Regions from separate parts of the Enterobacter sp. WI-ESBL-E8 genome, predicted to be linked through region 3. Evidence: predicted binding sites of a transcription regulator. Region 3 holds the regulator's gene; each other region holds the start of a gene.
What was found. The regulator CRP, encoded in region 3, controls carbon source genes, mostly activating them, when cyclic AMP is high. The targets are predictions, from matches to a motif close to ATGTGANNNNNNTCACAT.
Positions count from the first base shown of each region.

Region 1: a site for CRP is predicted at 5,163-5,180, ahead of epd (erythrose-4-phosphate dehydrogenase). Genes of this name have one in related genera too.
Region 2: a site for CRP is predicted at 2,626-2,643, ahead of azuC (stress response protein AzuC). Genes of this name have one in related genera too.
Region 4: a site for CRP is predicted at 3,620-3,637, ahead of udp (uridine phosphorylase). Genes of this name have one in related genera too.

Region 1 covers NZ_JBRWXJ010000001.1:4,068,062-4,075,553, reverse strand. Annotated here, with positions in the region: gene ACWHWP_RS19290 (thiamine pyrophosphate-binding protein) at 1-461, shown strand, start outside; gene ACWHWP_RS19285 (OprD family outer membrane porin) at 550-1,818, opposite strand; gene loiP (metalloprotease LoiP) at 2,027-2,785, opposite strand; gene tkt (transketolase) at 3,058-5,049, shown strand; gene epd (erythrose-4-phosphate dehydrogenase) at 5,375-6,394, shown strand; gene pgk (phosphoglycerate kinase) at 6,444-7,492, shown strand, end outside.
Region 2 covers NZ_JBRWXJ010000001.1:3,050,258-3,057,749, reverse strand. Annotated here, with positions in the region: gene tyrP (tyrosine transporter TyrP) at 1-1,082, opposite strand, end outside; gene ftnA (non-heme ferritin) at 1,326-1,823, opposite strand; gene yecR (YecR family lipoprotein) at 2,150-2,488, opposite strand; gene azuC (stress response protein AzuC) at 2,724-2,807, shown strand; gene ACWHWP_RS14530 (DUF2766 family protein) at 2,916-3,167, shown strand; gene ACWHWP_RS14525 (anaerobic C4-dicarboxylate transporter) at 3,209-4,552, opposite strand; gene ACWHWP_RS14520 (non-heme ferritin-like protein) at 5,143-5,646, opposite strand; gene araF (arabinose ABC transporter substrate-binding protein AraF) at 6,436-7,425, shown strand.
Region 3 covers NZ_JBRWXJ010000001.1:4,596,659-4,604,150, forward strand. Annotated here, with positions in the region: gene ACWHWP_RS21985 (hydrolase) at 1-310, shown strand, start outside; gene ACWHWP_RS21990 (YheU family protein) at 307-525, shown strand; gene ACWHWP_RS21995 (phosphoribulokinase) at 556-1,425, shown strand; gene ACWHWP_RS22000 (OsmC family protein) at 1,505-1,909, opposite strand; gene crp (cAMP-activated global transcriptional regulator CRP) at 2,221-2,853, shown strand; gene ACWHWP_RS22010 (YccS/YhfK family putative transporter) at 2,911-4,998, shown strand; gene argD (bifunctional acetylornithine/succinyldiaminopimelate transaminase) at 4,995-6,215, opposite strand; gene pabA (aminodeoxychorismate synthase component 2) at 6,302-6,865, opposite strand; gene ACWHWP_RS22025 (putative adenosine monophosphate-protein transferase Fic) at 6,896-7,480, opposite strand.
Region 4 covers NZ_JBRWXJ010000001.1:4,766,133-4,773,624, reverse strand. Annotated here, with positions in the region: gene metR (HTH-type transcriptional regulator MetR) at 1-249, opposite strand, end outside; gene metE (5-methyltetrahydropteroyltriglutamate--homocysteine S-methyltransferase) at 365-2,626, shown strand; gene ACWHWP_RS22760 (dienelactone hydrolase family protein) at 2,699-3,505, opposite strand; gene udp (uridine phosphorylase) at 3,761-4,522, shown strand; gene rmuC (DNA recombination protein RmuC) at 4,664-6,121, shown strand; gene ubiE (bifunctional demethylmenaquinone methyltransferase/2-methoxy-6-polyprenyl-1,4-benzoquinol methylase UbiE) at 6,188-6,943, shown strand; gene ubiJ (ubiquinone biosynthesis protein UbiJ) at 6,957-7,492, shown strand, end outside.

The sequences.
Region 1 (7,492 bases), 530 kb from region 3:
GCGCCAACGGCCCGCTGATGAACATTCACTCTCTGGCCGGGGCGATTGGCATGGGGCTGCCGATGGCGATCGGCACCGCGATTGCCAACCCGCAGCGCAAGGTTGTGGGGCTGGTGGGCGACGGCGGCCTGAGCCTGAACCTTGGCGAACTGGCGACGCTGGCGCAGGAGAAAGCCAACGTGACGCTGCTTATCATGAACGATGGCGGCTACGGCGTGATGCGCGGCATTCAGGATAAATATTTCGGCGGGCGGCAGTATTACAACGAGCTGCATACCCCGGACTTCACCCTGCTGGCACAGGCAATTGGCCTACAGGCGTGGAGCGTTGAGCGAGCGGAGGATTTTGATGCCGTGATGACGGAAGCGCTGGCGATGCCGGGGCCGTCGGTGGTGGAAGTGCGAATGGGGCAGATTGGCGCCCTGAAGTTTGCCGGGCCGCCGCAGAAGACGCTTTACTAGCTGTTTCCCCTCACCCCAACCCTCTCCCAAAGGGAGAGGGAGAAAACTGTAGGCCGGGTAAGGCAAAGCCGCCACCCGGCTCTTTTCATCAGAACACGTTAAACGGGTATTCCACATAAGCGCGGATCTCGTCTCCGCCCACGTTGTAATCGCTGGCGTTGCTGGAGACGCGCAGGACGGAATAGCGCAGCTTCAGCTTCAGATCTTTCGCCGGGCCATCCTGCACCTGGTACTGGATCTGGTTAAACCACTCGTGCTCTTTGCCGTTGCTGGTTTCAGACGTTTTGATGTTGTCGCCGCGCACGTAGGCGGTGGTCCAGCTCAGACCCGGCAGGCCTAGACCCGCAAAGTCCAGACCGTACGAGGCCTGCCACGAGCGTTCGTCTTCACCGTTGAAATCTGACCAGTAGGAGTTTGCCAGCCAGATGGTGTTGCCGCCGTCACCCACGCCGCCCCGATCGCGGTAGCCGCCGTAGTTGTAGCCGGTGCTGCCGCTGCTCTGCTGGTACGCCACTTTGAACGTGTGAATATCCCAGATGTAGCTTGCCGCCAGGCTCCAGATGGTGTTGCTGCGGCCGGTGTTGAGGCTGTCAGCGTAACCCTGGTCGAGACGGGAGTAATAGCCGTTGAAGTCGAGCACCAGCTGCTGTCCGGTGCTGAACGGCTGTTTGAAGTTCATGCCCAGGTACTGCTTGTTCATCACCTCTTCGTTATGAGAGGCGTACAGCGCGCCGCTGAACTGGTCGTTGAACTGGTAGCTCGCGCCGCCGAAGGAGAGGCTCTTCAGCCCGCTGTCGTGGCGATCGTCGCTTTTACGCTGCTCGTCGGTGAAGTAACCGGCGTTGATTTCCAGACCGTCGATCTCTTTTGAGGTCAGCATGGTGCCGGTATAGCTTTCAAACAGCAGGCGGGAACTGTCGGCATTTACGATGGGCAGCTCAGGGCGCTGATTCCCGTAGCTCAGTACGGTATTCGAGATGCGCATTTTGGCGGTTGCGCCAAACTTTGCCAGATCGGATTTTGCCCGGCCGTCGTCTTCCTGCTTAAAGAAGTCGATGCCGCCCGCGCCGCTCTTGCCGCGGCCGCCGTCCAGGCGCACGCCGTACTGCGCGATTCCGTCCACGCCAAATCCCACCAGCCCTTCGGTATAACCGGATTCAAAGGTGGCAATAATACCCTGGCCCCATTCGGCCTTATCCTGCTGGCCCTGATGGTAATCGCGGCTGATGTACGCATTGCGTAAAAACAGGTTCAGATGGCTGTCGTCAATAAAACCCTGGCTGTCGGACTGCTGGCTTGCAGCGGCGGGTAATGCGGCAAATAAGCTTAAAGCAACTAATGATAATTCTTTTTTCACGGAGGGAACGTCTCTGTCTGGATATATTAATTTGAATAACTGCGAAGGGATAATTACCGGAAAGAGTAACGTTTGCAATAATTATGTGACCAGACATTTCAATGGTAAGTGCAGATTTGGCGGGGCTTTGCGGGGAGTTATCGATACGTGCGGTTAAGTTAACAATTCATGCGAAATAAAAAGGAGGCAAATCTGCCTCCTTCCCAAATTATTTAATTCCGTCTGCGGCCATACGGTCGCGAATATGTTGTGCGCGCTCTTCTGAGGCTGGGTGATCGTCAAACATGGAGCTTTGGCGTCCCGCTTCCAGTTTGGCCAGCTTTTCGAAGCTGGTGGCTAAACCTGACGGATTAATACCGCGTTTGCGCAACAGGTCGTAGGAGTAGTCATCCGCTTCGGACTCCTGACGCTGTGAGAACTGGGAGTTAACCAGTTTTTCACCGACATCGCCAAGCTGTGACTGTGACAGGCTGCCAACGATACCGCCCGCAGAGGCCGCCGCTGCGCGGATAGCATTGGTGCCCAGCGCAACCTGCATCCCTTTCTTCACGTGGCCGAGTGCAACGTGGCCCATTTCATGGCCGATGACCGCTTCGACTTCATTGTCGGTCATCATATCCATCAGCCCGCTATAAACGCGGATACAGCCATTCGCCATCGCGAACGCGTTCACGTCTTTCGCCATGTAAACCTTGTAGTTCACCGGCTGGCCGTTGATGTTATCGCCCAGCGCGGAAGCGATCTTATTCAGACGCTGCGTGTAGGTACTGTTAGCCGGCGCAAGCGTGGCTTTTCCGTCCATATCTTTACAGGCCTGGTCGCTCAGCGCTTTTACCTGCGCGTCGCTCAGGGAATAGGCCTGAAAGGCTTCTGCGCCTGAGGTCATCAGGCCGTTAGAATCCATATTCTGACAGCCGCTCAGCAGGAGCGTTGTACCCAGGGCCAGCACTATTGCACGCATTTTCATGATGTTGCTTCCGTACTCGTTAATCTGAATAAAATCCGAAAAATGCACCGTCAGCGAAGCCGGTGTCGGGCTAAGTATAAGGAAGATCTACGAGGCCGGGCGAGCAGATTGCGCAACATGCGAGCATGATCCAGAGATTTCTTAAGCTGCAAAAGAATGCTCCATGTACATGGCATGCCGCTTGGGTTACATTGTTGGCACTTTTTTCCGGCGTAGCCCAAAACGCGCTGTCGTCAAGGGCATGGCCTTTAACAGTCCGATCTGGAGTTAAAATGTCCTCACGTAAAGAGCTTGCTAATGCTATTCGTGCGCTGAGCATGGACGCAGTACAGAAAGCCAAATCCGGTCACCCAGGCGCCCCTATGGGTATGGCTGATATCGCCGAAGTCCTGTGGCGCGATTTCCTGAACCACAACCCGCAGAACCCGTCATGGGCTGACCGCGACCGTTTCGTACTGTCTAACGGCCACGGCTCTATGCTGATTTATAGCCTGCTGCATCTCACTGGCTACGATCTGCCTATCGAAGAGTTGAAAAACTTCCGTCAGCTGCACTCCAAAACTCCAGGTCACCCGGAAGTGGGCTACACCGCTGGCGTAGAAACCACCACCGGCCCACTGGGTCAGGGTATTGCTAACGCCGTGGGTATGGCGATTGCTGAGAAGACCCTGGCGGCACAGTTCAACCGTCCTGGTCACGACATCGTTGACCACTTCACCTATGCGTTCATGGGCGACGGCTGCATGATGGAAGGCATTTCTCACGAAGTGTGCTCCCTGGCAGGTACCCTGAAGCTGGGCAAACTGGTTGCGTTCTATGACGACAACGGTATCTCCATCGACGGTCACGTTGAAGGCTGGTTCACTGATGACACCGCTAAACGTTTCGAAGCCTACGGCTGGCACGTTGTGCGTGGCGTTGATGGCCACGATGCTGACTCGATTAAACGTGCGGTAGAAGAAGCGCGCGCAGTGACTGACAAACCGTCCCTGCTGATGTGCAAAACCATCATCGGCTTCGGTTCACCGAACAAAGCGGGCACTCACGACTCCCACGGTGCGCCACTGGGCGACGCGGAAATCGCGCTGACCCGTGAAGCACTGGGCTGGAAACACCCTGCATTCGAAATCCCATCTGACATTTATGCGCAGTGGGATGCAAAAGAAGCGGGCCAGGCGAAAGAAGCGGCATGGAACGAGAAGTTCGCTGCTTACGCGAAAGCCTTCCCTCAGGAAGCGGCTGAATTCACCCGTCGTATGAAAGGCGACATGCCGTCTGACTTTGACGCGAAAGCGAACGAGTTCATCGCTAAGCTGCAGGCGAACCCATCTAAAATCGCCAGCCGTAAAGCATCTCAGAACGCGATCGAAGCGTTCGGTCCTTGGCTGCCAGAATTCCTGGGCGGCTCCGCTGACCTGGCGCCTTCCAACTTGACCCTGTGGTCCGGTTCTAAGCCAATCAACGAAAATACCGCCGGTAACTACATCCATTACGGTGTACGTGAATTCGGTATGACGGCTATCGCAAACGGTATCTCCCTGCACGGCGGTTTCCTGCCGTACACCTCTACCTTCCTGATGTTCGTGGAATATGCACGTAACGCCGTGCGTATGGCTGCGCTGATGAAACAGCGTCAGGTGATGGTCTACACCCATGACTCCATCGGTCTGGGCGAAGACGGCCCGACTCACCAGCCGGTAGAGCAGGTGGCTTCCCTGCGCGTAACCCCGAACATGAGCACATGGCGTCCATGTGACCAGGTTGAATCTGCCGTTGCGTGGAAATACGGCGTTGAGCGTCACGACGGCCCAACTGCACTGATCCTCTCCCGTCAGAACCTGGCGCAGCAGGATCGTACTCCAGAGCAGCTGGCGAACATCGCTCGTGGTGGCTACGTGCTGAAAGATTGCGCAGGCCAGCCTGAGCTGATCTTCATCGCAACCGGTTCTGAAGTTGAGCTGGCTGTCGCGGCCTGGGACAAACTGACTGCCGAAGGCGTGAAGGCGCGCGTGGTATCCATGCCGTCTACCGATGCGTTCGACAAGCAGGATGCCGCTTACCGTGAATCCGTTCTGCCTAAGGCTGTTACCGCTCGTGTTGCAGTGGAAGCGGGTATCGCTGACTACTGGTTCAAATACGTGGGCCTGAACGGCGCTATCGTCGGCATGACCACCTTCGGTGAATCTGCTCCGGCAGAGCTGCTGTTCGAAGAGTTCGGCTTCACCGTTGAGAACGTTGTCGCGAAGGCGAAAGAACTGCTGTAATTGCTGTTTTGCCCGGTGGCGCTACGCTTACCGGGCCTACAAATGGCACGAAAGTAGGCCGGGTAAGCGCTAGCGCGTCACCCGGCTTTTTTGTTGGCATTATTCCACCTAAAATGTGACGCAAGTCATATAGCTCGCTTATTCATCTGGACAGACATTCCTTTTATTCCCTGATTCGCTTATTCTTGCTGAAGCGTTTCAGTCGATTAAATGTTCGACAATTGACCAATCAATCGCAGTTTGTGACAGCAAGGATTCCCCTTCGGGCGTAGCTGGATTACTCTTTCAGCCACCTCAGACTCAGGGATAGCTTTGCAGGAGATCTATGACCGTACGCGTAGCGATTAATGGCTTCGGTCGCATCGGGCGTAATGTGGTTCGTGCTTTGTATGAATCCGGACGTCGGGCGGAAATAACCGTGGTGGCAATCAATGAACTGGCGGATGCTACGGGCATGGCGCATTTGTTGAAATACGATACCAGCCACGGACGATTCGCCTGGGATGTTCGCCAGGAAAGAGATCGGCTGTTTGTCGGCGACGATGCCATCCGCGTACTGCATGAGAGCAGCATCGCCGGGCTACCGTGGCGTGAACTGGGTGTGGATGTGGTGCTTGACTGTACTGGCGTGTACGGCAGCCGCGAACACGGTGAAGCGCACCTTGCGGCAGGCGCGAAAAAAGTCCTGTTTTCTCATCCCGGCAGTAACGACCTCGACGCGACCGTCGTGTTTGGCGTCAACCAGCATGAGCTGCAAGCCGAACACCGCATTGTCTCCAACGCCTCCTGCACGACTAACTGCATTATTCCGGTCATCAAACTGTTAGACGATGCGTATGGCATTGAATCTGGCACCGTGACCACGATTCATTCCGCCATGCACGATCAGCAGGTTATTGACGCTTACCATCCGGATTTACGGCGCACGCGTGCAGCGAGCCAGTCAATCATTCCGGTGGACACAAAGCTGGCTGCAGGGATCACCCGAATTTTTCCGCAGTTCAATGACCGTTTTGAAGCGATTGCCGTGCGCGTTCCGACGATCAACGTCACCGCAATCGACCTTAGCGTGACGGTAAAAAAACCGGTAAAAGCCTGTGAAGTCAACCTCTTGCTGCAAAAAGCGGCACAGGGGGCATTTCATGGTATAGTTGACTATACGGAATTACCGTTGGTCTCAGTGGATTTTAACCACGACCCGCACAGCGCCATTGTTGATGGCACTCAAACGCGCGTCAGTGGCGCACACCTTATCAAGACGCTGGTCTGGTGTGATAACGAATGGGGCTTTGCTAACCGAATGCTCGACACCACGTTAGCAATGGCCGCTCAAGGTTTCAGGTAAGACGCATCGTGCGTCTGCAAAACTTTAAGAATCAACGAGAGGATTCACCATGTCTGTAATTAAGATGACCGATCTGGATCTGGCTGGTAAACGCGTTTTCATCCGTGCCGATCTGAACGTACCGGTTAAAGATGGCAAAGTGACCAGCGACGCGCGTATTCGTGCATCTCTGCCGACCATCGAACTGGCTCTGAAGCAGGGCGCTAAAGTGATGGTAACCTCCCACCTGGGTCGTCCAACCGAAGGCGAGTACAACGAAGAGTTCTCTCTGCTGCCGGTTGTTAATTACCTGAAAGACAAACTGTCTAACCCTGTTCGCCTGGTGAAAGATTACCTGGACGGCGTTGAAGTCGCTGCCGGTGAACTGGTTGTTCTGGAAAACGTTCGCTTCAACAAAGGCGAGAAGAAAGACGACGAAGCACTCTCCAAAAAATACGCTGCACTGTGCGACGTATTCGTGATGGATGCCTTCGGTACGGCTCACCGTGCGCAGGCGTCTACCCACGGTATCGGTAAATTTGCTGACGTTGCGTGTGCCGGTCCTCTGCTGGCTGACGAACTGGAAGCGCTGGGTAAAGCACTGAAAGAACCTGCTCGTCCAATGGTTGCTATCGTTGGTGGTTCTAAAGTTTCTACCAAACTGACCGTTCTGGATTCTCTGTCTAAAATCGCTGACCAGCTGATCGTTGGCGGTGGTATCGCGAACACCTTCGTTGCTGCCCAGGGCCACAACGTTGGTAAATCCCTGTACGAAGCAGACCTGGTTGACGAAGCGAAACGCCTGCTGAGCACCTGCGATATCCCGGTTCCAACTGACGTTCGCGTAGCGACCGAGTTCTCTGAAACTGCGACGGCGACCCTGAAGTCTGTAAACGACATCAAAGACGAAGAGCAGATTCTGGACCTGGGCGACGTTTCTGCACAGAAACTGGCTGAAATCCTGAAAAACGCAAAAACTATCCTGTGGAACGGTCCTGTTGGCGTGTTCGAATTCCCGAACTTCCGCAAAGGTACTGAAATCGTTGCTAACGCTATCGCAGACAGCGAAGCGTTCTCTATCGCAGGCGGTGGTGACACCCTGGCAGCAATCGACCTGTT
Region 2 (7,492 bases), 1.5 Mb from region 3:
TGGCGGCTCTTCCATGCCAGCAAGGAAGGGAGGAGCAGAGCAAGGACCGACAGCGCCACCCCTGCGTATCCCAGGGCCATCACAAACCCGCGCGGATAAAACAGTGCGAATGCCAGCGGCGGCAGGAAGGTGATTGCCCCGGTCTGTAAGCGTCCTGCGGCGGTATTGCGACGCTGGAACAGATCGGCCAGGTAATCGAACAGGCCAAGCGCCACGCCCAGGAACGAGGTCGCCAGCGCCAGGTCGGCAAACAGGTGTACCGCCAGCTCAACGTGCGGGGAGGTGACGACCTCGCGCAGGGCCAGCAGAAAACCGTTCAGGCCAGCGTGCTGTGCCATCAGCCCAATAAAGGTTGAAGAGTCAATGCTGCCCAGCGTGACCAGCTGCCAGAAAATATAGGCGATCAGCGGGATCGCGCTGCCGATAACAAAGACGCGGCGCAGCTTGCGAATATCGCCGTTCATATAGCTGACGATGCTCGGCACGCTGCCGTGGAAGCCAAACGAGGTGAAGATGACCGGGATGGCGGAAAGCGCCAGCCCTTTTTCCAGCGGCAGCGTTAGCAGGTTGACCTTGTGCACGTGCGGCGCCAGCAGGACCAGCATGACAATCAGGAACAGAATTTTGGCGCTGAACAGAAAACGGTTAAACAGATCGACAAGCGATGTTCCCACGCAGACCACGCCGCCGCCGATGAGCGCAAAGAAGATAGCCCCCGTCGCAGGGGTAATGTCAGAGCCGAACCAGTCATTAACGCTGGAGGCGATCAATTCCCCGGCGCCGCTGATGTAGGCGGCGGTCAGGGCATACATCAGGAACATCATGCTAAAGCCGGTTATCCACTGGCCGTAACGTCCCAGGTAGCGCGCCGCAAGTGAACCCAGGCCGGTGTCGGCGGGCACGTGCTGGTAAACCTCAAGCAGCAGCAGGGCGGTGTAACACATCAAGGCCCAGAGCGTACCCAGCAGCAGCAGGGTCATGCCAAATCCCACGCCTGCGGCCGCCAGGGGCATTGCCAGCATTCCTGCGCCAATTGTCGTTCCGGCGACGATAAAAATACTTCCCAGGGTTCTGTTTTTCACGCTTTCCTCTACAACGACTCTACATCGCGACAAAATCTGCGGCGCAGAGTAAGGGAAAAGCGGCAATTCGTCAAACCACCGTTACAAGGGGTGTAATGTAAGGTTTACGCATTGCGCTGCCGCCAGTCCGACGTGGGGCGAAGGTCAGGCGTGACGTAAACAAGGCGTTCAGGGAAAAATGCGGGTTTTGATGCGGGGGGAAGGTAAATTAACGCGGTGCCGGAAACCAGCACCGCATTGATATTAATTCTGCGTGTCGAGAGTGGAAAGTTCTTTATCAATAAAGTAAAGACCTTCGCCTGATTTACCGACCAGAGATAATTTATCCAGAACGGATTTAAACAGCTTCTCTTCTTCGTGCTGTTCTGCGACGTACCACTGCAGGAAATTAAAGGTTGGATAATCCTGGCTGGTCATAGCGGCATGAACCAGTTCGTTAATTTTCTGCGTGATCAGCTGCTCGTGCTCGTAGGTGGCGCGGAACAGTTCATCGAGAGAATTATATTCAGCAAAAGGGGATGTCACGGTTTCAATGCGCGGCAGGCTGCCCGTATCTGTCAGATAATCAAACAGACGCTGCATGTGGGTCATCTCTTCCTGAGCGTGACGACGCAGAAACGCGGCTGCGCCTTCGAAGCTGTGGTAGCTGCACCAGGCGCTCATCTGCTGGTAGAGGAGAGACGAAAAAAGCTCAAGGTTCATTTGTGCGTTGAGCTTGTCGATCATTTCAGTTTTCAGCATGGTGGCGCTCCGGTTTATTATTTCTGGTTCACAATGAGCGACACTATAATTTGTTATTTAATTATTTGCAAAACGTAAAATATTTATTTCTTTATTTAAAATACGAATGGGAATAAAACGCATTGGCGATATTTATATATATTAATGAGAATTGTTTTTGTTCGTAATAAATATACCCTAAATAATTCAGGTTGCATGCAGGCGGCAAGGGAGTGAATCCCCGGGAGCTTACATAAGTAAGTGACCGGGGTGAACGAGTGCAGCCAACGCACAGGCAACGTGAAGTATGACGGGTATAAAGTGCCAGCAAGCGCTGGCAGCCTCGATCAATACCACGGATTATTTGACTTAGGGTTAACGGCGTACCCCATACATTTATACTGGATGGTCACGCTCTCGTTCAGACACAACGCGCCGCTGGTCAGGGTGCAGGTTTTAATGGGCTGACCATAGGCTGATGCTGTGGCATACCCCATACTCTGACACGCTTTTGCCGCCGTTCCGTTATTCACATACTCATCGGAATACGCATTTTGCAGCACTGCCTGGCCGTAGTCGAGGCGGACGATGCCGTTCGGCGCGTCGAGGCTGCTGACTTCAGCCTGGCGGTTAATACTGCATCCTGCGAGCAGCAGGAGCATGCCGGCTACAATGACTCTTTTCATGGTTCGCTCTGAGTGGATGGAAATACGATATCGTACCCGCAGATGCCCGCTGCAATGCCTGGAATAGCCGGACATTCTGCCCTCACTCTTTGCAACGGGTCAGAGATGAACGCTTTCAGGCTACACCCTGAGAAAAATTGTGATGAATGTCACAAAAATATTGATTTTTGTGATAGTGGTCATATTATAGGCACGTTGATAATAAAGTTGTATAACAAGTTAATGGAGCCTCATCGTGAAACTGCGCAAAATCCTGAAAAGCATGTGGGCCAATTACTGCCGCACGTTCAAAGACGTGCCGCCGGGCGCCATGTTCTGATAAAAAAACCTGCTTCGGCAGGTTTTTTTGTCTCTGCAGACGACGAAGGGGAGATGAAAGGGGCTGCGTTTTGCTACTATGGCCGCCTTTAAATAAGGAGAACGCCCCATGTCACAAAACCTGAGCGCCGATCAGGAGCTGGTGTCTGACGTTGTTGCATGCCAGCTGGTTATCAAACAAATCCTTGATGTTCTGGACGTGATTGCGCCGGTTGAAGTGCGCGAGAAGATGTCTACGCAGCTGAAAAACATCGATTTCGCCAGCCATCCTGCTGCCGCTGACCCGGTTACGCTTCGTGCGATCCAGAAAGCCATCGCGCTGATTGAGCTGCGATTCACGCCGCAGGGTGAGTCCCACTAACGCGGGAAATGGGCGACGGCACGTGTCGCCCGTTGATGCCGCTAAAAGAACGTCTGGACCAGCAGGTAGCTCGCCGCGCACGCGCAGCTTACCCCAATCAGCCCCGGCAAAATAAAGCTGTGGTTGATGATAAATTTGCCGATGCGGGTGGTGCCTGAACGGTCAAAGCCGATGCAGGCCAAATCGCTCGGATAGGTCGGCAGGACAAAATAGCCGTATGAGGCCGGGAAAAAGGCGATCAGCATTTTCGGATCGATACCCAGCATAAGGCCCATCGGCGCAACGGCCGTCAGCGCAGCCGCCTGGCTGTTCACCAGTTTAGACACCAGAAACAGGACAATCGCATACGTCCACGGGTGGCTTTTCACCACGCCTTCCAGCGCCAGCTTTAGCTCGTCGAGATGCGCCTGGAAAAAGGTATCGCTCATCCACGCCACGCCGAACACCGAGAAGATCGCGACCATTCCAGCCTTGAATACCGCGCCGTTAGAAATCGCGGACGCATTGACCCTGCAGGCCATCAGCATCACGGCGCCCGCAATCAGCATCATCATCTGGATGACAAGGTTCATCGACAGCGCCGTCATTTTGCCTTTCAGTTCAAAGGCGGGGCGCAGTTCAGGAAATGCCCCCAGCAGAACGACCACGGCAATACCGGCAAAGAAAATCCACGTGGACCAGTAGGCCTGTTTTGGGAAGCGTTGATCCATTAACGTCTCCGTTCCGCCATAGATAAACTCGCGCTGCTTTGGATCTTTCAGCTTTTCCTGAAACTCTGTGTCGTCAGCCAGGTCTTTTCCGCGGCGCAAGCTCCACAGGGCCGCAATGGCCACGCCGAACAGTGAAGCGGGAACCGACACGGCGAGTATTTCAAGTATCCCCCACGCGTGACCGATCCCATGCTGGGCCGCCAGGATGGAGACCAGCGACACGACGGCAACGGAAACGGGGGAGGCCGTAATCGCCATCTGCGATGCCACCGATGCCACGGCCATTGGGCGCTCCGGGCGGATCCCTTTTTTCAGCGCGATATCTGCAATGATGGGGAACATGGTGTACACCACGTGCCCTGTCCCGCACAGGAAGGTCAGCATCCAGGTGGTGAACGGGGCGAGCAGGGTGATGTGCTGCGGGTGTTTGCGCAGCAGACGTTCGGCAAACTGCATCATGACGTTGAGGCCGCCCGCCGTTTGCAGGGTAGCCGCGCAGCCAATCACCGCGAGAATAGTCAGCATAACGTCGACCGGCGGCTTGCCTGGCTGCAGGCCAAAGACAAAACATAAAATAAAAAGACCAATACCGCTTATTAACCCAAGCCCCATCCCGCCGAAACGTGTACCCGTCAGCAGGCAGAGGAGAATGACAACAAACTCAATGGTGATCATGATGCTCCCTCGTCAATGATTATGTAATTAAATAAATCATTACACGTTGTAGGGTTAATCATTGGGAGCAAGATCTGATTTGTTAAATTTCAGCAAAAGCAGGAGGTTGGAGATAGGAAAGGGAGTCCAGCCTCCGGTGGGCTGAGGGATCCCCATAAAATAATGCCTGCTCAGACGGCCCCCTCGCCCTTGAGGGAGAGGGCTGGGGTGAGGGGGAACATACGGCTCTGGTGGTCATTCCGTTCACTTTATGTTCGTTGCTACTCTGTAACGACATGACCTGTGAACGTGCCAGGGTGGCTCAATCGCCACCACCCTGGCGACCCGGGCTTCCGGCGGTAAATCGCCGCTTCGCGGTGCCCTCAGCTTATTCCTTCAGGCTATCGGGTCGGGCATGAGCCTGCATCCCTGCAGGCCACGCCCTCTCGGCGCATCCCTGCGCCTCGCCCCGGCCCTACGGAAACGCTTCGGCGATTTACAGCCGGTCCAGGTCATCGCTGTAAGTTATTCACTTGCCTGATACAAAGTTCATCGCTTCAGATTAATAAATTTCTGGGAAACCCTCAGCCCGGTTGGAGCAGATTAAAAACTCAGTGGTGTTGCACCGCCACAATGTCGAGCAGATGACGGTCGGTTTGCTCAGGGCATAAACCCGCCTGCTGCGCATGATGAATCTCATCCGCCAGCGTCTTCAGCAGCATGCCGTCCTGCTGCTGCTCTTTGTCCATATCACGTAAGAACGTGAGGGTGGTCATGTCCTGCTGCGCTCTGGCTTCATCGGCCAGTTTGCTGAGCGTGCTGCAGCGTTGTTCATACTCTTCAAGCGTTTTCTGGAACAGCTCTTCCAGAGAGGAGTAGCTTTCATTAATTCCATCAAGGGCTTTAACGACAGGATTTGCTCCTGAGGCCTTAAGGAAGTTAAAGACGCGCATCATGTGAGTGACGTTACTTTGCGCCTGAGAGCGAAAGAATGTGGCAGAGCCCGTAAGGCTATTCTCGGCGCACCATGCGCTTAAGTGAAGGTGCAGATTCGAGGCGTAGAACTCAAGGTTCATCTGCGCGTTAAGTTTTTGCATCATCGTTTGGGTAGCCATACTCATATCCTTATTGACTGTGGGACGTGATGTCCGTTGCTTAACCTGAGCACCAGGCAAATGCGAAGAAAAAGGCAGAAATACAATTCCTGCAGTGACCTAAGTCGACCGAAATACACTTCCTGTGTTCGATATAAATAAGCATACCCTTGTCTGTGGTCTAAGAAAACTCTTAATTAGGCTGTGTTTACCATACATTACAAAGTTTAATATAGTACAGAAATGCAATTAGCTCGCCATGAATTAAGTATTTCTTAATTCTTTGATAACTAATGTTTTTCATTGGGTGTGTATATTGTTACTCTTTCAGAATTATTTAGGTGGAATAATCCTCGGTGAAAAAGAGAAATACGCATTTATTAATTTGAATATATGATGTTTTAGTAAATTTGCGCTAAATCAATTTCTGCGAAATAACGGTTTTTCAGGTTCGTTATGCTTTCGTGATGAAACACCTGCTCAATGCTTTTTAGGAATGGGTGCCATTTTGCCCGCCGCAGGGCATCAGGGATTTCTTAGCTAATCTTATGGATAATTCTGCTTAACCTCTTTTTATTTGTCAGACAAATCCTGCCTTTTTTATGTCATTTTTCGCTGAATTTATGTACGCAATTACTGTAATTCTGCGGTGTGATGGGGCTCTCTTATGGATGATTAATTTCCCGCTAAAACTATCACCAGCAATAACGCTTATGACGAGGTAAGCGCTAATACCTTGTTTTAAGTCCGATTAAATTAGAAGCACGCAAATATTCCCTACAGAAAAGAATGCTAAAGCTGGAGTTTACCATGCACAAATTTACTAAAGCGCTGGCGGCCATCGGTCTGGCTGCCGTTATGTCACAATCCGCTATCGCTGAGAATTTAAAACTCGGTTTTTTGGTAAAACAGCCCGAAGAACCCTGGTTCCAGACCGAGTGGAAATTCGCTGATAAAGCCGGGAAAGATTTAGGTTTTGAAGTGATTAAAATCGCCGTGCCTGACGGTGAGAAAACCCTGAACGCCATCGACAGCCTGGCGGCCAGCGGTGCGAAAGGTTTCGTTATCTGTACTCCGGATCCAAAGCTCGGTTCGGCCATCGCGGCGAAAGCCCGCGGTTACGACATGAAAGTCATTGCCGTTGACGATCAGTTCGTGAACGCCAAAGGCAAGCCAATGGACAGCGTTCCGCTGGTGATGATGGCGGCGACCAAAATCGGCGAACGCCAGGGCCAGGAACTCTATAAAGAGATGCAAAAGCGCGGCTGGGATGTCAAAGAAACTGCGGTTATGGCCATCACCGCGGATGAGCTGGACACCGCACGCCGTCGTACTACCGGTTCAATGGACGCGCTGAAAGCGGCCGGCTTCCCGGAAAAACAGATCTACAAAGTCCCAACCAAGTCTAACGATATCCCGGGCGCTTTTGACGCCGCAAACTCCATGCTGGTTCAGCATCCGGAGGTGAAACACTGGCTGGTGGTCGGCATGAACGACAACACCGTGCTGGGCGGAGTACGCGCGACGGAAGGCCAGGGCTTCAAAGCGCCTGACGTCATCGGGATCGGCATCAACGGCGTTGACGCCGTCAGCGAGCTGTCCAAAGCGCAGGCCACTGGCTTCTACGGCTCTCTGCTGCCAAGCCCGGACGTTCACGGCTACAAATCCAGCGAGATGCTCTACAACTGGGTGACCAAAGGGGCGGAACCGCCGAAATTTACCGAAGTGACCGACGTGGTGCTGATCACCCGCGACAACTTCAAAGAGGAGCTGGCGAAAAAAGGACTGGGCGGTAAGTAATACGCTGTGATTGTGCCCCTCACGCATCGTGAGGGGCCAGACGTACACACTACAGGAATCACGGAGA
Region 3 (7,492 bases):
GTTCGACGATCTGATCACCGCGAAAATCCACGGCTTCGCCGATGCGATTGACTACTATCGTCAGTGCAGCGCCATGCCGCTGCTCAGCAAGATCACGCAGCCGACGCTTATCATTCATGCCAAAGATGACCCTTTTATGGATCATCACTCGATCCCCGCTCAGGAATTCCTGCCCGACAACGTTCACTATCAGCTGACGGAGCACGGTGGCCACGTTGGGTTTATCGGCGGCACGCTGCGCCGCCCGAAAATGTGGCTTGAGACGCGTATTCCTGACTGGCTAACCCCTTATCTGGACGGTGCAAAATGATTATTCCCTGGCAGGATCTGGCTCCCGAAACGCTCGATAATCTGATTGAAAGCTTTGTATTACGCGAAGGCACCGATTATGGTGAACAAGAACGCTCGCTTGAGCAAAAGGTCAACGATGTAAAGCGCCAGCTGAAAAGCGGCGACGTGGTGCTGGTGTGGTCAGAACTGCATGAGACGGTCAATATCATGCCCCGCAACGCGTTTCACGGCTGATCTTCCACCCATTTCAGTCAGGGAGTTGCTATGTCTGCCAGACATCCGGTTATTGCCGTTACGGGGTCGAGTGGTGCGGGAACCACCACCACCAGCCTCGCCTTTCGCAAGATTTTCGCCCAGCTGAATCTCCGTGCGGCGGAGGTCGAAGGCGACAGCTTTCACCGCTACACGCGCCCTGAGATGGACATGGCCATCCGTAAGGCGCGCGATCTGGGTAAACACATCAGCTACTTCGGCCCGGAAGCCAATGACTTCGGCCTGCTGGAGCAAACCTTCCACGAATATGGCCTGAGCGGCACAGGGCAGTCCCGTAAGTATCTGCACACTTACGACGAAGCCGTGCCCTGGAACCAGGTACCGGGCACCTTTACCCCCTGGCAGCCGCTGCCGGAACCCACCGACGTGCTGTTCTACGAAGGGTTACACGGCGGCGTGGTCACGCCCCAGCACGACGTGGCGCGCCACGTGGATCTGCTGGTCGGGGTGGTTCCTATCGTTAACCTGGAGTGGATCCAGAAGCTGACGCGTGACATGAGCGAGCGCGGCCACTCGCGCGAGGCGGTGATGGATTCCGTCGTTCGCTCAATGGAAGACTACATCAATTACTTAACGCCGCAATTCTCCCGCACGCACATTAACTTCCAGCGCGTGCCGACGGTGGACACCTCCAACCCGTTTGCCGCCAAAACGATCCCTTCTCTGGATGAGAGCTTTGTGGTGATCCATTTCCGCAATCTTGAAGGCATCGATTACCCCTGGCTGCTGGCGATGCTGCAGGGCTCGTTTATTTCGCACATGAATACATTGGTGGTGCCGGGCGGAAAAATGGGACTGGCAATGGAGCTTATCATGACGCCGCTGGTGGAGCGGCTGATGGAAGGGAAGCAGATCGCATAATCATTTTTGCCCGGTGGCGCTGCGCTTACCGGGCCTACAATCCGTAGGGCGGGTAAGCGCAGCGCCACCCGCCAAAAGATTAAGCCTCGATCACTTCATACGAATGGGTAATTTTTACCGCTTTCTCCAGCATTAACGCCACAGAGCAGTACTTCTCCGCAGACAGGTCCACCGCGCGTGAGACCGCCGCGTCTTTCAGCGCTTTACCGGTGACAACAAAGTGAAGATTAATGTGGGTGAACAGGCGTGGTGCCTCTTCCCGGCGCTCTGAGGTGAGTTTGACCTCGCAATCCGTCACGTCATGACGGCCTTTTTGCAGAATCGACACCACGTCAATCGCGCTGCATCCGCCTGCCGCCATCAGCACCATTTCCATTGGGCTTGGCGCTTTATCGCCGGAGTTACCATCCATCAAAATCTGGTGTCCTGACGCGGACTCGCCCAGGAACGTTAAACCTTCAACCCACTTCACGCGCGCTTGCATATTTTTGAACTCCAACGTTGCATTTTTGGTGACAGATTACGCGTGCGTTACATTTCTCGCAATGGAAGGCGACCTGCATCATGCTGAAGCGAGACACCAGGAGACACGCGGCGAAAGCTATGCTAAAACACTCAGGATGCTACAGTAATACATTGACGTTACACGTGTATGCAGAGGACATCAAACTTTACTGGCTGCGAAACGTTACGGTAGCCGACTTCCCAGGGTATGGGTAAGAATTCGATTGCAACCCCAGAGTCCGGATGCATCTGATGACTCTGGTGACAGCTTATAACAGAGGATAACAGCGCATGGTGCTTGGCAAACCGCAAACAGACCCGACTCTCGAATGGTTCTTGTCTCATTGCCACATTCATAAGTACCCATCGAAGAGCACGCTGATTCACCAGGGTGAAAAAGCGGAAACGTTGTATTACATCGTTAAAGGCTCGGTGGCAGTGCTGATCAAAGATGAAGAAGGGAAAGAGATGATCCTTTCTTATCTGAACCAGGGCGATTTCATCGGTGAACTGGGCCTGTTTGAAGAGGGCCAGGAACGTAGCGCCTGGGTTCGTGCAAAGACAGCATGTGAAGTGGCTGAAATTTCTTACAAGAAGTTCCGTCAGCTGATTCAGGTTAACCCTGACATCCTGATGCGTCTTTCTTCCCAGATGGCGCGCCGTCTGCAGGTCACCTCTGAGAAAGTGGGTAACCTCGCCTTCCTGGACGTAACTGGCCGTATTGCACAAACGCTGCTGAACCTGGCGAAACAGCCAGACGCAATGACCCACCCGGACGGCATGCAAATTAAAATTACCCGTCAGGAAATTGGTCAGATCGTCGGTTGTTCCCGTGAGACAGTGGGCCGTATCCTGAAAATGCTGGAAGATCAAAACCTGATCTCCGCCCACGGTAAAACCATCGTGGTCTACGGAACGCGTTAATTCCGCTTAAACGGCGTGTCACCGCAGGGTGTCACGCCGTTTTTGTCTCTACTCCCCATGTGGCGCAGGCTGATCTATCACCCCGAAGTTAACTACGCACTGCGACAAACGCTGGTGTTGTGTCTTCCTGTGGCCGTGGGCTTGATCCTCGGACATCTTCAGCAAGGTCTGCTGTTTTCTCTCGTGCCCGCCTGCTGCAACATCGCCGGTCTGGACACGCCGCATAAGCGCTTTTTCAAACGTCTGACTATTGGCGGCTGCCTGTTTGCGGGCTGCAGCCTCGCCGTACAGCTTCTGCTTGCCCGGGACATCCCGCTGCCGCTGATCCTGACCGTGCTGGCCATGACCCTCGGCGTCACCGCCGAAATCAGCTCGCTGCACGCCCGCCTGCTTCCCGCCTCGCTGATTGCGGCCATTTTCACGCTGAGCCTCGCCGGGAATATGCCGGTGTGGGAGCCGCTGCTGATCTACGCTCTGGGGACGCTGTGGTACGGGCTGTTCAACTGGTTCTGGTTCTGGCTGTGGCGCGAACAGCCGCTGCGCGAATCCCTGAGCCTGCTCTATGTGCAGCTGGCGGATTACTGCGAAGCCAAATATACCCTGCTCACCCAGCATACCGATCCGGAAAAATCCTTGCCGCCTCTGCTGACGCGCCAGCAAAAGGTGGTGGATTTGATAAGCCAGTGCTATCAGCAGCTGCACATGCTCGCCGCCAACAAGAACCACGAATACAAACGGCTGCTGCGCACCTTCCAGGTCGGGCTCGATCTGCAGGAACATATCTCCGTTAGCCTTCACCATCCGCAGGAGGTACAAAAGCTGGTCGAGCGCAGCCACGCCGAAGCGGTGATCCGCTGGAACGCGCAGACCGTATCGGCACGTCTGCGGGTCCTGGCTGACGATATTCTCTACCACCGCTACCCCACGCGCTTTAACATGGAAAAACAGCTCGGCGCGCTGGAGAAAATCGCACGCCAGCATCCGGATAACCCGGTTGGCCAGTTTGCCGCCTGGCACTTCAGCCGCATCGCCCGCGTGCTGCGCACGCAGCGCCCGCTTTATCCCCGCGATCTGATGGCGGATAAGCAAAAGCGGCTGCCGCTACTGCCCGCGCTCAGAAGCTATCTTTCTCTTAAATCATCCGCCCTGCGTAACGCCGCCAGGATCAGCGTAATGCTCAGTACCGCCAGCCTGATGGGCATGGCGCTGCATCTGCCGAAACCCTACTGGATCTTAATGACCGTGCTGTTTGTCACCCAGAACGGCTACGGCGCCACGCGGGTGCGTATTCTGCACCGGGCCGGCGGAACGATGGCGGGGCTGATTATTGCGGGCGTGACGCTGCACTTCCACGTGCCGGAAGGTTATACCCTGGCAGGGATGTTAGCGATTACGCTGGTGAGCTACCTGATTATCCGCAAAAACTACGGCTGGGCGATGGTGGGCTTTACGGTGACGGCGGTGTATACCCTGCAGCTGCTCACGCTCAATGGTGAACAGTTTATTGTCGCCAGGCTGATTGATACCCTCATTGGCTGCCTGATTGCCTTTGGCGGCATGGTCTGGCTGTGGCCGCAGTGGCAAAGCGGGCTGCTCAGGCAGAACGCCCACGACGCGCTGGAGGCCGACCAGCAGGCCATTCGATTGATCCTGAGCGACGACCCGCAGCCCTCCCCGCTGGCCTATCAGCGCATGAAGGTCAACCAGGCGCATAACGCCCTGTTTAACTCGCTCAACCAGGCGATGCAGGAGCCGGGCTTTAACTCGCACTATCTGGCGGACATGAAGCTCTGGGTGACGCACAGCCAGTTTATCGTCGAGCATATTAACGCCATGACAACGCTGGCGCGCGAGCACACGATGCTGACGCCAGACCTGGCCCAACGTTACCTGCAGTCGTGTGAAATTGCGCTGCAGCGATGTCAGCAGCGCCTGGAATATGACTCGCCGGGCGAGTCGGGAGATTCGAACATTCTGGAAGCGCCGGAGACGTTAACCCACGGGCCCATGAGCACCCTGGAGCAGCATTTACAGCGCATTCTGGGGCATCTGAACACCATGCACACCATTTCGTCGGTGGCATGGCGTCAGCGTCCACATCACGGGATTTGGCTCACCCGCAGGCTGAAGCGGACGGCGTATTAACCTTTTACGATCTTCGCGACCGCAGCGGCAAAACGGGTTAACCCGTCTTCAATGTCTTTGTCTTCCACCACCAGCGACGGTGCAAAACGCATCACGTCCGGACCCGCGTTCAGCACCATCACCCCTTCGTGGGCGGCGGCGTGCAGGAAATCGCGCGCGCGGCCTTTGTACTGCGGCTTCAGCTCGGCACCAATCAGCAGCCCCATCCCGCGGATCTCGCTGAACACGTCGTACTGGTCGTCAATCTTTTGCAGGTGTTTTACGAACAGCTCGCGCTTCGCGTTCACGCCGTTCAACACCTCAGACGTGTTGATAATATCAAACGCGGCACCCGCCACAGCGCTCGCCAGCGGGTTGCCGCCGTAGGTAGAGCCGTGAGAGCCCACGTGGAACGCGGAGGCGATATCCTGGGTCGTCAATACTGCACTCACCGGGAAGCCGCCGCCGAGCGCTTTGGCGCTGGTCAGAATATCCGGCGTCACGCCGTAGTGCATGTAGGCAAACAGATCCCCGGTACGGCCCATTCCGCACTGAACTTCATCAAAGACCAGCAGCGCCTGATGCTCGTCGCACAGTTCGCGCAGCCCTTTCAGGAATTCCGGCGTGGCCGCCGTCACGCCGCCTTCGCCCTGAATAGGCTCCACCACCACCGCGCAGGTGTGATCGTCCATTACCGCTTTCACCGCATGCAGATCGTTAAACGGCACGTGGACAATGTCGGCCGGTTTCGGGCCAAAACCGTCGGAATACTTCGGCTGACCGCCAACGGAGACGGTAAAGAAGGAGCGCCCGTGGAAGGCATTGTGGAAAGCGATAATTTTGGTTTTGTACGGACTGTGGCGCGTGGTGGCGTAGTAGCGCGCCAGCTTGAAGGCGGTTTCGTTGGCTTCGGTGCCGGAGTTCATAAACAGCACGCGCTCGGCAAACGTGGCATCAATGATCTTGCGGCCTAGACGCAGCGCCGGTTCGTTGGTGAACACGTTGCTGGTGTGCCACAGGGTTTCGCCCTGGGTTTTCAGCGCGTCCACCAGCGCAGGATGGCAATGACCGAGCGCCGTAACCGCAATCCCGCCCGCGAAATCCACGTACTCTTTACCCTGCTGATCCCAGACGCGGCTGCCTTTTCCCTTCACCGGGATAAACTCAGCCGGTGCATAAATCGGCAGAATCACTTCATCGAATGTCGCGCGGGTAATTGCTGGTTGTTCAGTTGCCATGTCATGCCCATCCATTTTATGTCACATCAATTGTGAAAATATAATCACAAAATATGCATAAAAAATCACGGCAAGGCAACAGATATTCAGCGATTGAGGAAATTTGCCAGCAGCGCGTGCCCCTGTTCGCTGAGGATGCTTTCCGGGTGGAACTGCACGCCTTCGAGATCCCATTCGCGGTGGCGAATCCCCATGATCTCCTGCGACTCGCTCCAGGCCGTCACGTCAAAGCACTCAGGCAGCGTCGGTGGGTCAATCACCAGCGAATGGTAGCGCGTCACGGTTAAAGGATTATTAAGCCCCGTAAATACTCCGGTACCGGCGTGAGTGACCGGAGAGGTTTTGCCGTGCATCACTTTCGCGGCACGCACGATGGTAGCGCCAAACGCCTGGGCAATCGCCTGGTGGCCCAGGCAGACGCCCAGAATCGGCAGCTTGCCGGCATAGTGCCGGATGACATCCAGAGAAACACCCGACTCCGACGGCGTACACGGCCCGGGTGAAATCACGATTTTCTGCGGAGCCAGCGTCTCAATATCGGCGAGATCGATCTCGTCGTTGCGGCGGACAACCACCTCTGCACCCAGTTCACAAAAATACTGGTAAAGGTTCCAGGTGAAGGAATCGTAGTTATCAATCAGCAGAATCATGGCGGCTCCCGAAAAAAATGCCGCCCTATTCTACTCAGATTCCCGCGCTTCGCTCACTACTTTGGCAAAGATCGCGCTCAGCGCGGACAAATCACCCGTTGCGCCACTTCGGTTAGCGGCGACCCACTGCTCGGGATCGATATCGCGCCAGTCCAGGGCGTAATCCGCATGAATGGCCAGCTGCTCGAAGAAAACGCGTTGGGCAATACCGTTGCCGCGCATAAAAGGATGCAGCATATTGATTTCGCAGTAATAGTGGCTAATTCTGTCAACAAACGCCGCTTTCTCAAGGCCAGCCAGATACTTCTCGCTTTCCAGCGCCGCCATCAGCTCGTTACCCATCTTTTCGATGTATTCGAAATGGCAGAACGGAATATCGCCCTTAAAAATATCGTCGGTACGGAACTCGCCTGCCCCCTTCATTTCACTGCGATACAGGTGTCGATGAATGAGGCACAGATGGGGTAACCCGGGCGCGGGAGGCCCAAGCTCCAGCGTCTCAATATGGGGTTCTGAGGGACCAATACCTTTTTCAAGGAGACAACTGGCCTGAAGATTGACGTTACGCTGCTGCTCCCAGAGACGGGATTTTTGCTTATCGGTGAGTTTTTTCACTTAACGCCTCCC
Region 4 (7,492 bases), 170 kb from region 3:
ACACGCCTGCAGCGCGCTGGCGATCTGCGGCAGCACCTGATTCGCCAGCTGCAGCAGGATCTCGCCCTGAGGCGTAAAGCGCAGCGGCTGGCTCTTACGCACAAAAAGACGAAATCCAAGGCGCTGTTCCAGATCGCTGAACTGGTGAGAAAGGGCGGACTGGGTCTGGTGCAGCGTGGCTGCCGCCGCCGCGAGCGAGCCGCAGTTCCGCAACGCTTGTAGCGTTTTCAGGTGTTTTATCTCGATCATGAAAGTCCTTCACTTCGCCATGAACATTTTGCGCTTGAGGAATATACAGTACCTGCCAATTATAGATGTGTAAACATCTGGACGTCTAAATAACGAATTTCACAAGGGGCATACCATGACAATCCGCAATCACACTCTCGGTTTCCCTCGCGTTGGCCTGCGTCGCGAGCTGAAAAAAGCGCAAGAAAGCTACTGGGCGGGTAACGCCACCCGTGAAGAACTGCTGGCGGTGGGACGCGAGCTGCGCGCCCGTCACTGGGATCAGCAAAAACAGGCGGGCATTGACCTGCTGCCGGTGGGCGATTTCGCCTGGTACGACCATGTTCTGACGACCAGCCTGCTGCTTGGCAACGTGCCGGCTCGTCATCAGAACAAAGATGGATCGGTAGATATCGATACCCTGTTCCGCATCGGCCGTGGCCGTGCGCCGACGGGTGAGCCAGCGGCAGCGGCGGAAATGACCAAGTGGTTTAACACCAACTATCACTATATGGTGCCGGAATTCGTAAAAGGCCAGCAGTTCAGGCTGACCTGGACGCAGCTTCTGGATGAAGTGGACGAAGCGCTGGCGCTGGGCCACCAGGTGAAACCGGTGCTGCTTGGGCCGGTAACGTACCTGTGGCTGGGTAAAGTGAAGGGCGAGCAGTTTGACCGACTCAGCCTGCTGAAGGATATTCTGCCGGTCTACAAACAGGTGCTGATTGAGCTGGGCAAGCGCGGCATTCAGTGGGTGCAAATCGACGAACCCGCGCTGGTGCTTGAACTGCCGCAGGCGTGGCTCGATGCCTTCAAACCGGCGTATGACGCGCTTACCGGTCAGGTAAAACTCCTGCTGACCACCTATTTCGATGGCGTGACGCCGAACCTGAAGACCATTACCGCGCTGCCGGTTCAGGGCCTGCACGTTGACCTCGTACACGGTAAAGACGATGTCGCGGAGCTGCACAAGCGGCTGCCTGCGGACTGGCTGCTCTCCGCTGGTCTGATCAACGGCCGTAACGTCTGGCGCGCCGATCTCACCGAGAAATATGCCCAGATTAAGGACATCGTCGGTAAGCGTGAGCTTTGGGTAGCATCTTCCTGTTCGCTGCTGCACAGCCCGATCGATCTGAGCGTGGAAACGCGTCTGGATGCCGAAGTAAAAAGCTGGTTTGCCTTCGCGCTGCAAAAATGTGAAGAGCTGGCCCTGCTGCGCGACGCGCTCAACAGCGGCGACACGGCGGCGATTTCCGAATGGAGCGCACCGATTCAGGCGCGCCGTCATTCGGCTCGCGTGCATAACCCGGCGGTGGAAAAACGCCTGGCGGCCATCACCGCCCAGGACAGCCAGCGTCAGAGCGCGTATGAGGTGCGCGCCGAAGCGCAGCGCGCCCGCTTCAACCTGCCCGCGTGGCCGACCACTACAATTGGTTCCTTCCCGCAGACCACCGAGATCCGCGGCCTGCGTCTGGACTTCAAAAAGGGCAATCTGGATGCGAATCACTACCGCACCGGTATCGCTGAACACATCAAACAGGCGATTATCGAGCAGGAACGTCTGGGTCTGGACGTGCTGGTGCACGGTGAGGCCGAGCGTAACGACATGGTGGAATACTTCGGTGAACATCTGGACGGTTTCGTATTTACCCAGAACGGCTGGGTGCAGAGCTACGGCTCCCGCTGCGTGAAGCCACCGGTGGTTATCGGTGACGTCAGCCGCCCGGAAGCGATCACCGTGGAGTGGGCGAAATACGCGCAGTCCCTGACGGACAAGCCGGTGAAAGGAATGCTCACCGGTCCGGTAACGATTCTTTGCTGGTCTTTCCCGCGTGAAGACGTGACCCGTGAAACCATCGCGAAGCAAATTGCGCTGGCGCTGCGTGACGAAGTGGCGGATCTCGAAGCCGCAGGCATTGGCATCATCCAGATTGACGAACCGGCGCTGCGCGAAGGCTTGCCGCTGCGTCGCAGCGACTGGGATGCGTATTTACAGTGGGGCGTGGAAGCGTTCCGCATCAACGCCGCGGTCGCGAAGGACGACACGCAGATCCACACCCACATGTGTTACTGCGAATTTAACGACATCATGGATTCGATTGCCGCGCTGGACGCTGACGTGATCACCATCGAGACCTCGCGTTCAGACATGGAGCTGCTGGAGTCGTTTGAAGAGTTCGACTATCCGAATGAGATTGGGCCGGGCGTGTACGACATTCACTCCCCGAACGTGCCGAGCGTGGAGTGGATTGAAGCCCTGCTGAAAAAAGCGGCTCAGCGCATTCCAGCAGAGCGCCTGTGGGTAAACCCGGACTGCGGACTGAAAACCCGCGGCTGGCCGGAAACCCGCGCGGCGCTGGCCAACATGGTGAAGGCGGCGCAGAACTTGCGTCAGGCGTAACGGATCTGCATTGCCGGGTGGCACCCGGCCTACCTGAAGGCCCGGTAAGGCGTAACTGCCACCGGGCTTTTTTTACGCTTTTTCCCCGCCGTACTGGCTAAACCACGCCAGCATCCGCTGCCAGCCATCTTTGGCTGATTCCGCGTGATAGCTCGGACGATAATCGGCGTTAAACGCATGTCCGGCATCCGGGTACACCACAATCTCCGCCTTCGCATTGGCCGCGCGGAGCGCATGGCGCATGGTCTCTACCGAATCCAGCGAAATACCGGTGTCCTGACCGCCGTACAGCCCTAACACCGGGGCATTTAACTCAGTGGCGATATCCACGGGATGTTTCGGTGAATTCAGCGTCTTTTCACCCACCAGTTTGCCGTACCAGGCGACAGCGGCTTTGAGCTGCGGGTTATGTGCGGCATACAGCCAGCTAATGCGACCGCCCCAGCAGAAACCGGTGACCAGCAGACGGTGTGGATCGCCCCCGTTGCGCGCCGCCCAGCTGGCAACGTGGTCGAGATCGGCCAGCACCTGTGCGTCAGGAACCTTGCTGACCAGGTTGCTGAGCAGCGTGGGAATATCGCTGTAGTCGTTCGGATCGCCCTGACGGAAGTAGAGCTCTGGAGCAACGGCCAGATACCCTTCCAGCGCCAGCCGGCGGCAGAGGTCGCGAATGTGTTCGTGAACGCCAAAAATCTCCTGAATCACAATCACGATGGGCAGCGGGCCGTCTGCCGATTTTGGCCGTGCGTGATAAGCAGGCATATTCTCCCCCTGCGAGGGAATGGAGGTCTCACCCGCCGTAATTTCCGCTTCTGGCGTCGACACGATGGTTGAAGCATGTGGGGCCGCAGCAGGTGCAAAACCGGTTTTTTCAGTCATGGCATTCTCCGTACCAATGAGTTAGCGCAAAGGTAAATATAGACACCAGGTTAACAACTCACAGTGCCTTAAACGGTCTATCTTTTGTGCAGCACATGACGATATAACTTGTTAATGTGATGTAAATCACTTTTTTATGGAAATTTAATGCAATCATTTTCATTCATGGTGAGTTGCGTCACGAAATTATCCTTACTGCTTCTGTAAAGTACCGTTTTACTTCTTCTGACTAACCGACCCACAGAGGAGTCACCTATGTCTAAGTCTGATGTTTTTCATCTCGGCCTCACCAAAAACGATTTACAAGGGGCTACGCTCGCAATCGTCCCTGGCGACCCTGAGCGTGTGGAAAAGATCGCCGCGCTGATGGATAAGCCGGTCAAGCTGGCAGCCCATCGCGAATTCACCACCTGGCGTGCAGAGCTGGATGGTAAAGCCGTGATCGTGTGTTCTACCGGTATCGGTGGACCGTCTACTTCAATTGCTGTTGAAGAACTGGCGCAACTGGGCATTCGTACTTTCCTGCGTATCGGTACCACCGGCGCTATTCAGCCGCACATCAACGTGGGCGACGTGCTGGTCACGACCGCGTCCGTACGTCTGGACGGAGCAAGCCTGCACTTTGCGCCGATGGAATTCCCGGCAGTAGCAGACTTTGAATGTACTACTGCGCTGGTTGAAGCCGCGAAATCCGTGGGCGCGACTACCCACGTGGGCGTAACCGCCTCTTCCGATACCTTCTACCCGGGCCAGGAGCGTTACGACACCTTCTCCGGCCGCGTCGTTAGCCGTTTCAAAGGCTCAATGGAAGAGTGGCAGTCCATGGGCGTGATGAACTACGAAATGGAATCTGCAACGCTGCTGACCATGTGCGCAAGCCAGGGTCTGCGTGCCGGTATGGTGGCGGGCGTTATCGTCAACCGTACCCAGCAGGAAATCCCGAACGCCGAAACCATGAAGCAGACTGAAAGTCATGCGGTGAAAATCGTGGTTGAAGCCGCGCGTCGCCTGATCTAGTCCTCTCCTTTCGAAATCAAAGGCCGACACGTTCGGCCTTTGTTTTTTTGCGTAGCGCCTCGCAGGAAAACCCTTTCAAACTGGACGTTTATACAGCACAATCCTATTTTGTGCGGGTAATACGTTGATGCAGGGGGCATTGTGGATATCTCAGTCCTGGTATATGCGGTGATTGCGCTGGCGGGTGTGGCAATAGGCTGGCTCATTTCCAGCTATCAGCATGCGCAGCAGAAGGCCGATCAATTGGCAGAGCGCGAAGAGATAGTCGCCGATTTAAGCGCGGCAAAGCAGCAGCTTGCGCTGAGCGAACACTGGCGTGATGAGTGTGAGCTGCTCAACAACGAGCTGCGTAATCTGCGCGATATCAACACCTCGCTGGAGGCCGATCTCCGCGAAGTGACCACCCGCCTTGAATCCACGCAACTGCATGCGGAAGACAAAATCCGCCAGATGATCAACAGCGAGCAGCGCCTCAGCGAACAGTTTGAGAACCTCGCCAACCGTATTTTCGAGCACAGCAACCGTCGCGTTGACGAACAGAACCGCCAGAGTCTGAACAGCCTGCTGACGCCGCTGCGCGAACAGCTGGACGGTTTTCGCCGCCAGGTGCAGGACAGCTTTGGTCAGGAAGCCCGCGAGCGCCACACGCTGGCGCATGAGATTCGCAATCTTCAGCAACTGAATGCGCAAATGGCGCAGGAAGCGGTCAACCTGACCCGTGCCCTTAAAGGTGATAACAAAACCCAGGGCAATTGGGGAGAAGTGGTACTGACCCGCGTACTGGAAGCCTCTGGCCTGCGGGAAGGCTATGAATACGAAACGCAGGTGAGTATCGAAAACGATGCCCGCTCGCGTATGCAGCCGGATGTAATAGTGCGGCTGCCGCAGGGTAAAGATGTGGTGATTGACGCCAAAATGACGCTGGTGGCGTATGAGCGCTACTTTAATGCGGAAGATGACTATACGCGTGAGTCTGCCCTGCAGGAGCACATTGCCTCGGTGCGTAACCACATTCGCCTGCTCGGCAGAAAAGATTATCAGCAACTGCCAGGCCTGCGCTCGCTGGACTATGTTCTGATGTTTATCCCGGTTGAGCCCGCGTTTCTGCTGGCACTCGACAGACAGCCTGAGCTGATCACCGAAGCGCTCAAAAACAACATTATGCTGGTCAGCCCTACCACGCTGCTGGTGGCCTTGCGCACTATTGCCAACCTCTGGCGCTATGAGCACCAGAGCCGCAACGCGCAGCAGATTGCCGAACGCGCCAGCAAGCTGTACGACAAAATGCGCCTCTTCGTGGACGACATGTCTTCGGTCGGGCAGAGCCTGGACCGTGCGCAGGATAACTACCGTCAGGCGATGAAAAAACTCGCCTCCGGCCGTGGCAATCTTCTGGTGCAGGCAGAAGCATTCCGCAGCCTGGGAGTAGAGGTTAAACGCGAGATTAATCCGGAATTGGTCGAACAGGCCATCGCCCAGGACGAAGAGTTTCGCCTGCGTGAAGGTGCGGACGAACAAAAGACAAACAGTGAAGACAACACCTTAGCGGCGGATTTATCACTCGAAGAGCCTCCCGCGCGTTTCTTTCGCGGTGGTTGAAACGTAGGGCAATTGCGCCCAATCTGTTACACTTCACGAACATTTTACTGATAAGCAGGCTCTGAGATGGTTGACGATTCACAAGACACAACGCACTTTGGCTTTCAGACTGTCGCCAAAGCGCAGAAAGCTGACATGGTGGCCCACGTATTTCATTCCGTGGCGGCGAAGTACGATGTGATGAATGACCTGATGTCGTTCGGTATTCATCGCTTGTGGAAGCGCTTCACCATTGACTGTAGCGGCGTGCGTCGTGGACAAACTGTGCTGGACTTAGCCGGCGGTACGGGCGATTTAACCGCGAAATTCTCCCGTCTGGTGGGCGAAACCGGTCGGGTTGTTCTCGCAGATATCAATGACTCCATGCTGAAAATGGGACGCGAAAAGCTGCGTAACATCGGCGTGGTGGGGAATGTGGAATATGTGCAGGCAAACGCCGAAGCGCTGCCGTTCCCGGACAACACCTTCGACTGCATCACTATCTCCTTCGGTCTGCGTAACGTTACCGATAAAGAAAAAGCGCTGCGTTCCATGTATCGCGTGCTGAAGCCGGGTGGACGCCTGCTGGTGCTCGAGTTCTCTAAACCCATTATTGAGCCGCTGAGCAAAGCTTACGACGCCTATTCCTTCCACGTGCTGCCGCGCATCGGCGAGCTGGTGGCCAACGACGCGGAAAGCTATCGCTATCTGGCGGAGTCTATCCGTATGCACCCGGATCAGGACACATTAAAAGCCATGATGCAGGACGCGGAATTTGAGAACGTTGAATATTTCAACCTGACGGCGGGTGTCGTCGCGCTGCATCGCGGTTACAAATTCTGAGTGGAGGTGTCCCGTGCCCTTTAAACCCTTAGTCTCCGCAGGCATCGAGAATGTACTGAACGCTTTTCTGTATCGCGCTCCGGCGCTGAAAGCCGCACGTCAGCGGCTGAGCGGGAAGGTATTACGTATTGTTTTAAAAGAGTTCTCGACGCCGCTTGTGCTGGTCTTCAGCGAGCGCCAGCTTGACGTTCTGGGGGAGTGGGAAGGTGAAGCCGACTGCTCGGTCATCACTCACATGAGCGTGCTGCCAAAACTGCGCGATCGCCAGCAATTAACGGCGCTTATCCGCAGCGGTGAGCTGGAAGTGGAAGGCGATATCCAGGTCGTGCAGAACTTCGTTGCGCTCACCGATCTGGCTGAGTTTGACCCGGCAGAACTGCTCGCACCCTTTATCGGCGACATTGCCGCCGAGGGCATCGGGAAAGTCCTTCATGGCGGCGCATCCTTCGCGCGCAAAAGCTTTCAACGTCAGCAACGCTATGCGGCGGAAGTGCTGACGGAGGAGTGGCGAATGGCGCCCGGATCGCTGGAAGTTGCGTGGTTTGCGGA